Regions from separate parts of the Micromonospora sp. NPDC049662 genome, predicted to be linked through region 2. Evidence: riboswitches for the same ligand, from Rfam matches in the RefSeq annotation. Region 2 holds a riboswitch; the other holds the start of a gene.
What was found. Region 2 has a riboswitch for thiamine pyrophosphate ahead of thiE (thiamine phosphate synthase). Riboswitches for the same ligand answer to the same signal wherever they lie in the genome.

Region 1: linked by a shared signal. The riboswitch ahead of AB0J36_RS21620 (ECF transporter S component) and the one ahead of thiE (thiamine phosphate synthase) in region 2 are both predicted to bind thiamine pyrophosphate.

What each region holds. Positions count from the first base shown of each region.
Region 1 covers NZ_JBFAOC010000029.1:78,356-84,126, forward strand. Annotated here, with positions in the region: gene AB0J36_RS21595 (acyl-CoA dehydrogenase family protein) at 1-161, opposite strand, end outside; gene AB0J36_RS21600 (DUF6328 family protein) at 359-862, opposite strand; gene AB0J36_RS21605 (SIS domain-containing protein) at 982-1,731, opposite strand; gene AB0J36_RS21610 (AAC(3) family N-acetyltransferase) at 1,728-2,534, opposite strand; gene AB0J36_RS21615 (alpha/beta fold hydrolase) at 2,558-3,388, opposite strand; TPP riboswitch at 3,497-3,601, shown strand; gene AB0J36_RS21620 (ECF transporter S component) at 3,679-4,266, shown strand; gene AB0J36_RS21625 (ABC transporter ATP-binding protein) at 4,463-5,771, shown strand, end outside.
Region 2 covers NZ_JBFAOC010000012.1:82,317-88,087, reverse strand. Annotated here, with positions in the region: gene AB0J36_RS12390 (ThuA domain-containing protein) at 1-1,791, opposite strand, end outside; TPP riboswitch at 2,211-2,320, shown strand; gene thiE (thiamine phosphate synthase) at 2,315-2,938, shown strand; gene thiO (glycine oxidase ThiO) at 2,935-4,029, shown strand; gene thiS (sulfur carrier protein ThiS) at 4,029-4,229, shown strand; gene AB0J36_RS12370 (thiazole synthase) at 4,226-5,005, shown strand; gene AB0J36_RS12365 (thiamine phosphate synthase) at 5,002-5,751, shown strand; gene thiD (bifunctional hydroxymethylpyrimidine kinase/phosphomethylpyrimidine kinase) at 5,748-5,771, shown strand, end outside.

The DNA.
Region 1 (5,771 bases), on a different contig from region 2:
TCGTCCGGGTCGGAGCGCGGCCACGGGTCGATGAGGTCGAGCCGGAACCGGCCGAGGAACAGTTCCTTGCCGAAGCTGGGACGGTCCCAGGTGGACTCGCGGGCGGCCTCGGCGACTCGGCGGGCCTCCTTCTCCGAGACCTGGCCCGCCTCGGCGGGCAGCGGCGCGGCGGTGCCGGCCGAGGCACCGGGTTCGGGGGCAGGACCGGATTCGGGGCCGTCCGGTGCCGGTCGGCCGTCCTGTGTCGTGGTCACGGCTGCCCCCTCGAAGCTCGGTGCGGCTGCTCGACGTGTGCGACTAACGCCACGCTACCCCCGGTTGTTACCCAGGGGTAGCGTGGCGGGAACATCGACGAAGATCAGCCCACGCTGAGCGTGTCCGGGTCGTCGTCCTCGTCGTCGATGTCGTCGTCACCCCAGTTGCGGCGGGCGAACGGCAGGATCACCCAGAAGACGAGGAACCAGAGCCCGGCCAGCGCGCTCAACACGAAGGCGATCGGCCGGTCCAGCACGAAGTCGGTGATCAGCAGCACCGCGCTGACCATGGCGATCAGCATGAAGGCGAGGCCGCCGGTCGCCATGAGGTGCGCGAACCGCACCAGTTCCGGCTTGCGCCCCTGGCGGAACAGCGCCCGGTGGAACGCCACCGGCGAAATGATCATCGCGGTGGCGGCGGCCGCGGCGAGCAGGGCGACGATGTAGACGTCGCGCTGGAACTCGCTGGTCCGGGTGAACCCGTTGCTGAACGGCAGGGTGAGCAGGAAGGCGAAGAGGATCTGCACGCCGGTCTGGGCGACCCGCAACTCCTGGAGCAGGTCGGCGAAGTTGCGCTGCCAGCGTTGCTTCTCGGTCTCCTTGGACACGCGCTACCTCCGGTGAGACGGTACTGCCGGCGGTCCCGGCCGCCGGCAGCAACGCCAATGCCCCACACGACCGAGCGTGAAACAGGCTCACGACACCTGCCGTTCATCGTGCGGCAATGTCAGGACCCGCGACGGATCCGACCCACGTACCGGGCCTCCAGCGCATTGTTGTGCGCGTCCCCGTCCGGGATGTTCGCCGACAGGTAGACCGGAGGCCGCTCACCCGCCGCGAGCAGCCGGGCCACCACCTCCACGGTGACCTGCTGGGCCAGCAGCGCGGCCGTGATCGAGGAGACCGCGCCGACCGCGCCCCCGTCGGGCAGCGGCAGCGTCGCGTCGCCGTACGGGGCGCCGTTGTCGAGCACCACGTCGGCGAGGTCGGCCAGCTTGCGCCCGGACGGGTGGCGGGAGGTCATCCGGCCGGAATGCTGTGCGGAGGTGATCGCCACCAGCTGGTGACCCCGCTCCTTGAGCAGCGTGGCGAACTCGACCATCGCGCCGTTGACCCCGGAGTTCGAGGCGAGCACGAAGATGTCGGCGGGCCGTACGGGAGCCAACGCCCAGAGCCGGTGCGCCACCGCCGGGTCCCGTTCCAGCAGCGGCCCGAGCACGTCGGCCGGCTCGCCGCCGAGCAGCACCAGGTCCCGCAGGGCGATCCGGTTGGTGGGTACCAGCCCGCCGGCCCGGCCGGCGATCTCCATGGCGAGGGCCTCCGAGTGCCCGGTGCCGAAGGCGTGCACCACCCCGTCGGCGCGTACCGCCTCGGCGATCAGGTCGGCGGCCCGGCCCACGGCCTCGGCCTGGCTGGCGGCCACCCGGGACATCGTCTCGGTCACCACCCTCAGGTAGTCCCCGGCGCTCACCGTCATATGTCCTCCGTCCGTCTGTTGCGGGCGAACCACCGCACCGCGAAGTCGACCGTCGCCCGCTGGCGTACCAGCCTCGCCGTCCCGGCGCCCACCGGGCCGACGCGGACCACCGTCGTGGCATCGAGGTCCCGGCCCAGCGCGCCGAAGTCGCTTCCGTCGAGCCGGACGTCCTGCCACCACACCCATTCCCGGCCGCCGTCGGCAGTCCGCACCGCCGCGCCCAGTCGCTCGCGGACCAGGGCGGGACGGCGGTACTCGGCCAGGTGCAGCGAGGTGTTGACGCTGTGGTCGACTCCGAGCAGCAGCACGTCGGCGTCCAGGTCGTAGAGCCGGGCCAGCGGCGAGCCCTCGCCGAGCATGTCGGCCAGTTCGTGCCCCGCCACCACCTGCCCGGCCGACGGGCCGAGCGCCGCGAACGACACCTGGGGATGCGTGCTACGCATCGCCGAGGGCCAGCAGCGGACCGTCTCGGCGAACACGCCCATGTGCCGGCTCGGCGTGACCGCCGGGTCGAAGCCGGGCATCTCGGCGCGGATCAGCGGCCACCAGTCCACCGGCACCGGCGGGTTGCGCCACTGCGCGGGGTCGCTGTTGTCGGGGGTGTGGGTGGGTACCACGATCGTGCCGTCCGGGCCGAGCGCGTCACGCAGCGCCAGCGCCAGCGCCTGCGGTCCGCCGCAGACGTAGCCCAGCGGGCGCATCCCGGCGTGCACCAGCACCGTCGATCCGGGGCGTACGCCCAGCAGGCGGAGCTGCGCGGCGATCGACCGACGGGTGCCCGGCCCGCCGACGGGCGCGGTCACAGCTCTCCTCCGCCTGGCACGGCTCACGCCGTCCCGGCGACCCGCGCCAGGACCGCCTCGGCCAGCGCGTCGGGCGCGGCGTCCGGGATCCAGTGGGTCACCCCGGCCAGGGGTACGAAGCGATAGTCGCCGGTGACGTTGGCGGCGCACGCCTCGGCGGCGGTCCGGCCGATCGCGACGTCCCGGTCGCTCCACACGTAGGTGGTCGGTACGGCGACCGGGGCCACGGCGGCCAGGTCCGCGCGGGACATCGCCCGGTACCAGTTCAGGGCGGCGGTGAGCGCGCCCGGCTCGCGCATCGGGTCGGCGTAGCGGTTCACCCGGGTGGCGTCGCCCACCCCGCCCAGCAGCTTGCGCAGCGCCGTCGCGTGCCACGCGAGCAGCACCTTCTCGGCCTTGCCCGGCTTGCGGAACAGCGCGATGTACGACGACCGGGCCTTCTGCTGGCCGTCCGTGGCGAGCGCGTGTGCCATGGCCGCCGGGTGCGGCACCGACACCGCCGTCAACGTACGGACCCGCTGCGGGTGCGCGGCGGCCACCGCCCAGGCCACGACCGCGCCCCAGTCGTGGCCGACGAGGTGCACGGCGTCCAGGCCGAGCGCGTCGAGCACCGCGACCGCGTCGGCGACCAGTTCGGGAATCCGGTACCCCGCCACCTCGGCGGGGCGCGCGCCCGGCGAGTAGCCCCGCTGGTCGAGGGCGTACGTGCGCAGTCCGGCGGCGTGCAACGGCGGCACGACCTCGTCCCACTCGCCGCTGTGCTGCGGAAACCCGTGCAGCAGCAGGACGGGGACGCCGTCGGACGGGCCGCCGGTGCGTACCTCGAATGTCAGACCCCGCGCGTCGACCTGCATGATCGTCAGCCTACCCAGCCGTCGTCGCGCCGACCCGGATGCGCCGGCCGCGGGGACGCCCTGCTGGGCTGTTACCCCTGGTCGGTGCTAGCGTCAGCGAGACAACTTCACATCCGACAGGGGAGCGCACAGCGCTGAGAGTGCGGGCACGCCCGCAGACCCTCGAACCTGATCTGGGTAATGCCAGCGCAGGGAGTTCGGTCGACCTCCAGCCGCGCCGTGGGTCCGGTGCCACCGGACGCGCGGCGTGCGTCTTCTCCTGGTTCGTTTCACTGAACTGGGAGCACAGCATGGACAACACCACCAGCCGTTGGCGCACGATCGACATCGTGGTCGCCTCGGTGATCGCGGTCGCCTTCGGCGTCATCTTCTGGGCCTGGGGCCTGGTCTGGAGCGCCACCGAGGGCGCGTTCGCCTTCTTCCCGCCGGCGCAGACGCTGATCTACGGCGTCTGGCTGATGCCGGCCGTGGTCGGCGGGCTGGTCATCCGCAAGCCCGGCGCGGCGCTCTACTGCGAGACGGTGGCCGCCGTCGTGTCCGCGCTGCTGGGCAGCCAGTGGGCCGGCACGGTCATCCCGCAGGGCATCGTGCAGGGCATCGGGGCCGAGCTGGCGTTCGCCGCGTTCCGCTACCGCTCGTACCGGCTGCCGACCGCGGTGCTGGCCGGCGCGCTGACCGGCCTCAGCGCGGCCCTGTTCGACTTCTTCGTCTGGAACGCCGAGTACGCGCTGGGCGACTACCGCATCCCGTACGCGCTGCTCACCATCGTCAGCGCCACGATCATCGCGGGCGTAGGCGGCTGGGCGCTCACCCGCGCCCTGGCCAACACCGGCGCCCTGGACCGCCTCCCATCAGGCCGAACCCGCGCGCTGGTCTGACGCTGTCCCGTCCGACCCTGTCCCGTCCGACCCTGTCCCGTCCGACCCGGCCTCGTCCGACCCGGCCCCGTCCGACCCGGCCTCGTCCGACCCTGCCTCGTTGATCAAGAGGTTCGCGTCACCACGAGGCGGAATTCTGACACGAACCTCTTGATCAACAGCGTGTGGGGAACCGGGAGGAGGGGTTGTGGGGGTACTGCTGCGGGGTTTTGGGTGGCGGCACGCCGGGCGGCGGGCCTGGGCGCTGCGCGGGGTGGATCTCCGAGTGGAGGACGGCGAGCGGGTGCTGCTGCTCGGGCCCTCGGGAGCCGGCAAGAGCACCCTGCTCAGCGCACTGGCCGGGCTGCTGCCGGACGACTCCGGTGAGCAGGAGGGCACCGTCGAGATCGACGGGCTCGACCCGCGCAAGGGCCGGGAGCGGGTCGGCATCGTCTTTCAGGACCCGCAGTCCCAGTTGGTCATGGCACGCAGCGGCGACGACGTCGCGTTCGGGTTGGAGAACCGGGGCGTACCCGCGGACGAGATCTGGCCGCGCGTCGACGAGGCGCTGCGGCGCGTCGGCTTCCCGTACCCCCGCGACCGCAACACAGCCGCCCTCTCCGGCGGCGAACAGCAGCGCCTCGCCCTGGCCGGCGCGTTGGCGCTGCGGCCCAGCCTGCTGCTGCTCGACGAGCCGACCGCCAACCTCGATCCGGACGGCGCCACCCTGGTCCGGGGCGCCGTGTCGGGCGCGCTGGACGCCGACACCACCCTGATCCTCGTCGAACACCGGGTGGCTGAGGCGTTGCCCCTGGTCGACCGGGTGGTCGTCCTGGAGCCCGGCGGCGGCATCCGCGCGGACGGGCCACCCGACGCGGTCTTCGCCACGCACGGCGACGCCCTCGCCGCCGAGGGCGTCTGGGTGCCCGGCCACCCCATCGCGCCGCGCCGGGCCACCACCGCCGCCGGCGACGCGCTGCTCACCGCCGACCGGCTCGGCCTGCCGTCGCGGCTGGGCCCCACCGATCTGACGGTACGCGCCGGAGAGGCCCTCGCCGTACGAGGACCGAACGGCGCCGGCAAGTCCACCCTGGCGCTGCTGCTCGGCGGGCTGCTCAAACCGGGTACCGGCCGGGTCACCGCCTCGGCCGAGCTGGCCGACGCCGACCATCGCACTCCCCCGCACCGCTGGCGCGCCCCCACGCTGGCGCGGCGCATCGGGTCGGTCTTTCAGGACCCGGAGCACCAGTTCGTCACCGGCACCGTCTTCGACGAGCTGGCGCTCGGCCCACGCCGGACGGGTCAACCCGAGGCAGCGGTCAAGGCGACGGTGGCCGGGCTACTCGAGCGGTTACGACTGACCCGGCTCGCGGCGGCCAACCCGTACACCCTCTCCGGTGGGGAGGCGCGACGCCTCAGCGTGGCGACGGCCCTGGCCACCGCGCCACGCCTGCTGATCTGCGACGAACCCACCTTCGGCCAGGACCGGCGGACCTGGGGCGAGCTGGTCGACCTCTTCGCCGACC
Region 2 (5,771 bases):
GCGGGTCGAGTTGAGGTTGGCGTCGTACCGGTAGGCCGGGCCGCCCATCGGGGCGCCACCGCCACCGATCTCCGGGTACCGCGCGTCACCGGCGTAGCCGTAGTCGACGGTGGCCGGGACGACCGGCGGGAGGTTGGTCAGGCCGGTGTTGTTGGGCGAGTTGTTGACCGGCGCGGCGCAGTCGAACTTCGGACCGCTCGGGCCGGACGGGAACGTGTAGTCGTTGTACGCCTCGTTCGTGCCCGTGCAGTACGGCCAGCCGTAGTTGCCGGGGGTCACGACGTTCCACTCGACCAGACCCCGCGGGCCCCGGTCCGGGTTGTTCGAGTTGGCGTCCGGCCCGTAGTCACCGACGTACAGCGTGTCGGTCTTCGGGTCGGTGCCGATCCGGAACGGGTTGCGGAAGCCCATCGCGTAGATCTCGGGACGGGTCTTCTCGGTGCCGGCCGGGAAGAGGTTGCCGGACGGGACGGTGTACGTCCCGTTGTCCTCCGGGTGGATCCGGAGCACCTTGCCGCGCAGGTCGTTCGTGTTGGCCGACGTGCGCTGCGAGTCGTAGTCCTGGCGACCCGGACGCTCGTCGAGCGGCGCGTACGCGTTCGACTCGAACGGGTTGGTGTTGTCACCGGTGGCCAGGTACAGGTTGCCGGCGCTGTCGAAGGTCATGCTGCCGCCCGCGTGGCAGCAGGTGTTGCGCTGGGTGTCGACCCGCAGCACCTGCTTCTCGCTCGCCAGGTCGATGGTGTCGCCGGTCACGGTGAACCGGGACAGCAGGTTGCGCGTGACGTTGTCGTTCGGGGCGTAGTAGAGATACACCCACTTGTTGGTGGCGAAGTCCGGGTCGAGCCGGATGCCGATCAGGCCGTCCTCGTTGCCGGTGAAGACGTCCAGGTCGACGGCGGTGACGGTGTTGCCGGTGTCCGGCTTGATGATCTGCACCCGACCGTCGCGCTCGATGTAGAAGACCCGCCCGTCGGGGGCGATGTCCAGCTCCATCGGGTTGCTGGTGTTGCTGTCCAGCGTGACCTTCTCGAAGTTGGAGGTCTTCGACGCGCCGCAGTCGGCGTCGACCACGCCGGCCGCCGTCTGGATGCCGCCGAGCAGGTGCTTGAGGAACTCGGGCTCGGCGTACGACTCACGGGTGTGCCCGCCGCCGGTGTACCAGGAGCGGCCACCGTCGAAGTCCTGGCACCACGCCGTCGGGTGGTCGGCGCCCATCGCGCCGGCGCCCGGGGTGTAGCTCTTCTCGTCCAGGCTGGCCAGGACGTGCACGTCCGACCGGGGGTTGGTCTGGAAGTTGTACCACTCGTCGAACCGGGACCAGCGTTCCGGCAGTCCGGCGGTGGACGGGTGGGCCGGGTCCTCCACCTTGACGGTGGCCTGCTGGTTCTGCGGGTGGTTGGCGAAGTACGCGCCGACCAGGTCGCCGTACCAGGCCCAGCTGTACTCGGTGTCCGAGGCGGCGTGGACGCCGACGTAACCGCCGCCGGCCTTCACGTACCGCTCGAAGGCCGCCTGCTGGTCGGCGTTGAGAACGTCACCGGTGGTGGAGAGCCAGATCACGGCCTTGTACTTGGCGAGGTTGGCGTCGCTGAACGCGGCACCGTCCTCGGTGGTGTCCACCGTGAAGCCGTTGGTGGCGCCGAGCTGCTGGATGGCGGCGATGCCGGTGGGGATGGCGTCGTGCCGGAAGCCGGCGGTCTTCGAGAAGATCAGGACGGAGTAGGGGTCGGCCGCTGCGGCCTTCGGCGCGTTCGGCGCCGCCTGGGAGAGCGGAGCCGCGACAGGCACGTCTCGCGCGGGGATCTGTGCTCCGGTCGGAGCCGCCTGCGCCGGGGACCCGATGAGGGCCGTCGACGTCAGGGCGAGGGACAACAGGGTAGCGGTGAGTGGTAAACGGGCACGACGAGAACGGGACACGCCGCCTCCAATGTCGCGGTGGACAGGGATCGCGGGGCCGGCTCGCCGAAGACCGTCCCAGATGGAGCCGGTGGGGACGCCGTGCCAGGGCGTCCACGCCGGCATTTTGTCGAATCGCTGAACAAATTAGTTCTGCTGCATCGATGTCCGGCAAGATGCCGGCGGGTAACGGTTCTGCAACGGCGGGCGACATTCCGAACAGGACAGGAGAAAGCACCCCGATCGATACGCCGCCTCGGGTCGATGACCCACCCTTGGCAGCGGAGGCCGAACTGTCGTACGGTGACACGCAAGTAACCCACGGGAGCCCGGTGTACCGGGCTGAGAGGGGGGCTGACAGCCCCCGACCGTCGAACCTGATCCGGGTAATGCCGGCGCAGGGAGGAGCGTTGCCGTGCCGTCCCTTGGACGACTGCATCTGATCACCGACACCCGACCCGGGCGCGATCCCCTCACCGTGGTCCGGGCCGCCCTCGCGGCGGCCCGCGCCGACCTCGTCGTGCAGGTCCGGGTCCAGGACTCCGCCACCGACCGCGAGGCGTACGACCTGGCCGCCCGGGTGCTCGCGCTGTGCGCGCCGTACGGGGCGACGTGCCTGGTCAACGACCGACTGCACGTGGCGCTGGCGGTCGACGCCGCCGGTGGACACGTCGGCGCCGACGACCTGCCGGTCGCCGCGGCCCGGCACGTGCTCGGCCCCACCGGCGTGCTGGGCGTCACCGCCCGCGAGCCGCGCGGCGCGGTCGAGGCGGTCGTCGCCGGGGCCACCTACCTCGGCGTCGGCCCGTGCCACGCCACCAGCACCAAGGCCGGCCTGCCCGACCCCATCGGGGCCGTCGGGGTACGCGACGTCGTCGACGCCGTCGACGTGCCGGTCATCGCGATCGGGGGAGTGACCGCCGACCGGGTGCCGGCGCTGCGCGCCGCCGGGGCGTACGGGGTGGCCGTGGTCGGGGCGGTCTCCTCGGCCGCCGATCCGGGACGGGCTACCACCGACCTGCTGCGGGCGCTGGCGTGACCCGCGCCGACGTGGCGGTGGTGGGCGCGGGCCCGATCGGGCTGGCGATCGCGTGGCGCTGTGCCACCCGTGGTCTGCGCGTCGAGGTGTACGACCCGACGCCCGGGTCGGGGGCGTCGGCCGTCGCCGCCGGGATGCTCTCCCCGGTCGCCGAGGCGTACTTCGGGGAACGGCGACTGACCGAGCTGCTGGTGGCCTCCGCCGCGCGTTGGCCCGCGTTCGCCGCCGAACTGACCGACGCCAGCGACGCCACGATCGGCTACCGGACCGAGGGCACCCTGATGGTCGGGCTGACCGGCGACGACCTGGCCGAGGCCCGCCGGCTGTGGGCGTACCAACAGGGTCTGGATCTGCCGGTGACGGCGCTGCGCCCCACTGAGCTGCGCGACCGCGAGCCGGCGCTCGCGCCCCGGGTTCGCGGCGGCGCGTTCGCGCCCACCGACCACCAGGTCGATCCCCGGCGGCTGGTGCCGGCGCTGCGCACGGCCGCGCGGCGGGCCGGCGCGGCGTTCGTGCCGCGGCCGGTCCGGCGATTGTCCGAGGTGGAGGCCGGAGTCACGGTGGTCGCGGCCGGTTGCGGCGCCGCCGCCCTCACCGGCCTGCCGGTTCGGCCGGTGAAGGGCCAGATCCTCCGGCTGCGCGCGCCCGGCGGCGTCGCGCCGGGCTTCCGGCACGTGATCCGGGGGTACGCCGACGGCGAGCACGTCTACCTGGTGCCCCGCGCCGACGGCGAGGTGGTGCTCGGCGCGACGGTCGAGGAGCGGTCGGACACCACCGTCACCGCCGGCGCGGTGCAGCGGCTGCTGCGCGCCGGGGTCGACCTGCTGCCCGAACTGACCGAGTACGACCTGGTGGAGGCCGTCGCCGGGCTGCGGCCCGGCACCCCGGACAACGCGCCGATCCTCGGGCCGCTGCCCGGCCGGCCGGACGTGCTGGCCGCCACCGGGCACCACCGGCACGGCATCGTCCTGACCCCGGTCACCGCCGAGGCGATCACCGAACTGGTGCTCACCGGAACGCCCGACCCGCTGCTCACCGGCTTCGGCGCCGACCGGTTCGCCGGCCCGAGAAGCAGTTTCGAGGAGGAGTGATGGAGCTGACGGTGAACGGAGCCGGGCGCAGCGTCCCCGGCGGTGTGTCGGTGGCCGACCTGGTCCAAGACGTCGCGCCGCACCAGCGTGGCGTCGCGGTCGCGGTCAACGGCGAGGTGGTGCCCCGGGCCGGCTGGCCGGCCACGGAGCTGCGCGACGGCGACCAGGTCGAGGTGCTCACCGCCGCGCAGGGCGGGTGAGCGGCGTGCCGTTCGAACTGGGTGGGGAGAGGTTCGGCTCGCGGTTGATCCTCGGCACCGGCGGGGCCGCGAACCTGCACGTGCTGGAGCAGGCGATCCGGGCGTCCGGCACGGAACTCGTCACGCTGGCACTGCGCCGGGTGGACACCGCCCCGGGCACCGGAGGCGGGCTGCTGGACCTGCTGGACCGGTGCGGCGTACGGCTGCTGCCGAACACCGCCGGCTGCCACACCGCGACCGAGGCGGTGAAGGTGGCCCGGCTGGCGCGCGACGCGTTCGATACCGACTGGGTGAAGCTGGAGGTGATCGGCGACGAGCGGACGCTGCTGCCCGACGGGGTGGAGCTGCTCCGCGCCGCCGAGGAACTCGTCGCCGACGGTTTCACGGTGCTGCCGTACACCAGCGACGACCCGGTGCTCGCCCGCCGCCTCGCCGACGTGGGCTGCGCCGCGGTGATGCCCGCCGGGGCACCGATCGGCTCGGGACTCGGCATCGGCAACCCGCACCACATCCGGCTGATCCGGCAGAGCGTGGACGTGCCGGTGATCCTCGACGCCGGCATCGGCACCGCCTCCGACGCGGCGCTCGCCATGGAGCTGGGCTGCGACGCCGTCCTGCTGGCCAGCGCGGTCACCCGGGCCGCCGACCCGGTGGCGATGGCGACGGCGATGCGGTACGCCGTCGAGGCCGGCCGCCTGGCGGCGGGCGCGGGCCGGATCGCCCGGCGCTTCCACGCCCTCGCGTCCACCCCCGACGAGGGAAGACCGAACCTGTGACGGGGTCGCCGCCGGCCGGGGTGGTCCTGTTGACCGATCGGCTGGTCGCCAGGAGCGGTCTCGAACGGGTCGTGGCGGGGGCGGTCGCCGGGGGAGTGCGCTGGGTCGTGCTGCGGGAGAAGGACCTGCCCCGCGCCGAGCGCGCCGCCCTCGCCGTCGAGCTACGCGCGATCCTCGCCGACGCCGGCGGGACCCTCATCGTGGCCGGCCCCGACCCGCTGGGCGGCGACGTCGTCCACCTGCCGGCCGCCGGCCCGTACCCGCCGCCACGCCACGGTCTGGTCGGCCGCTCCTGCCACAACGAGACCGAACTGAACCGCCTCACCACCGAGCACTACGCCACCCTCTCCCCGATCTGGCCCACCACCACCAAACCCGGCTACGGCCCACCCCTACAAGCAACGGGCCTGCGAAAGCTGATCGAGGTCAGCCCGGTGCCCCTGTTGGCGCTGGGTGGCATCGAAACCCCGGAACAGGTAACCGCCTGCGTGCAGGCAGGAGCCGCCGGAGTGGCAGTACTCGGCGCACTCATGCGCGCAAGAAACCCCGAAGAGGCAGCGGCAAACCTGACCAGCGCCTTCGAAGAGGCGGTCACCCAGAAGGTCCTAAAAGGCCGGCACGGGCGCACGGAGGTCCCCCGGTCAGGGCTGCGGCCGACCGTGCCCACGCAGGGATCAAGCCTGACCGCCCGGAGTGGGCACGGTCGGCCGCAGCCCCAAACCGCGACCACGAAGGAAAGCCAGTGACCCCGAAAACCACGCTAACC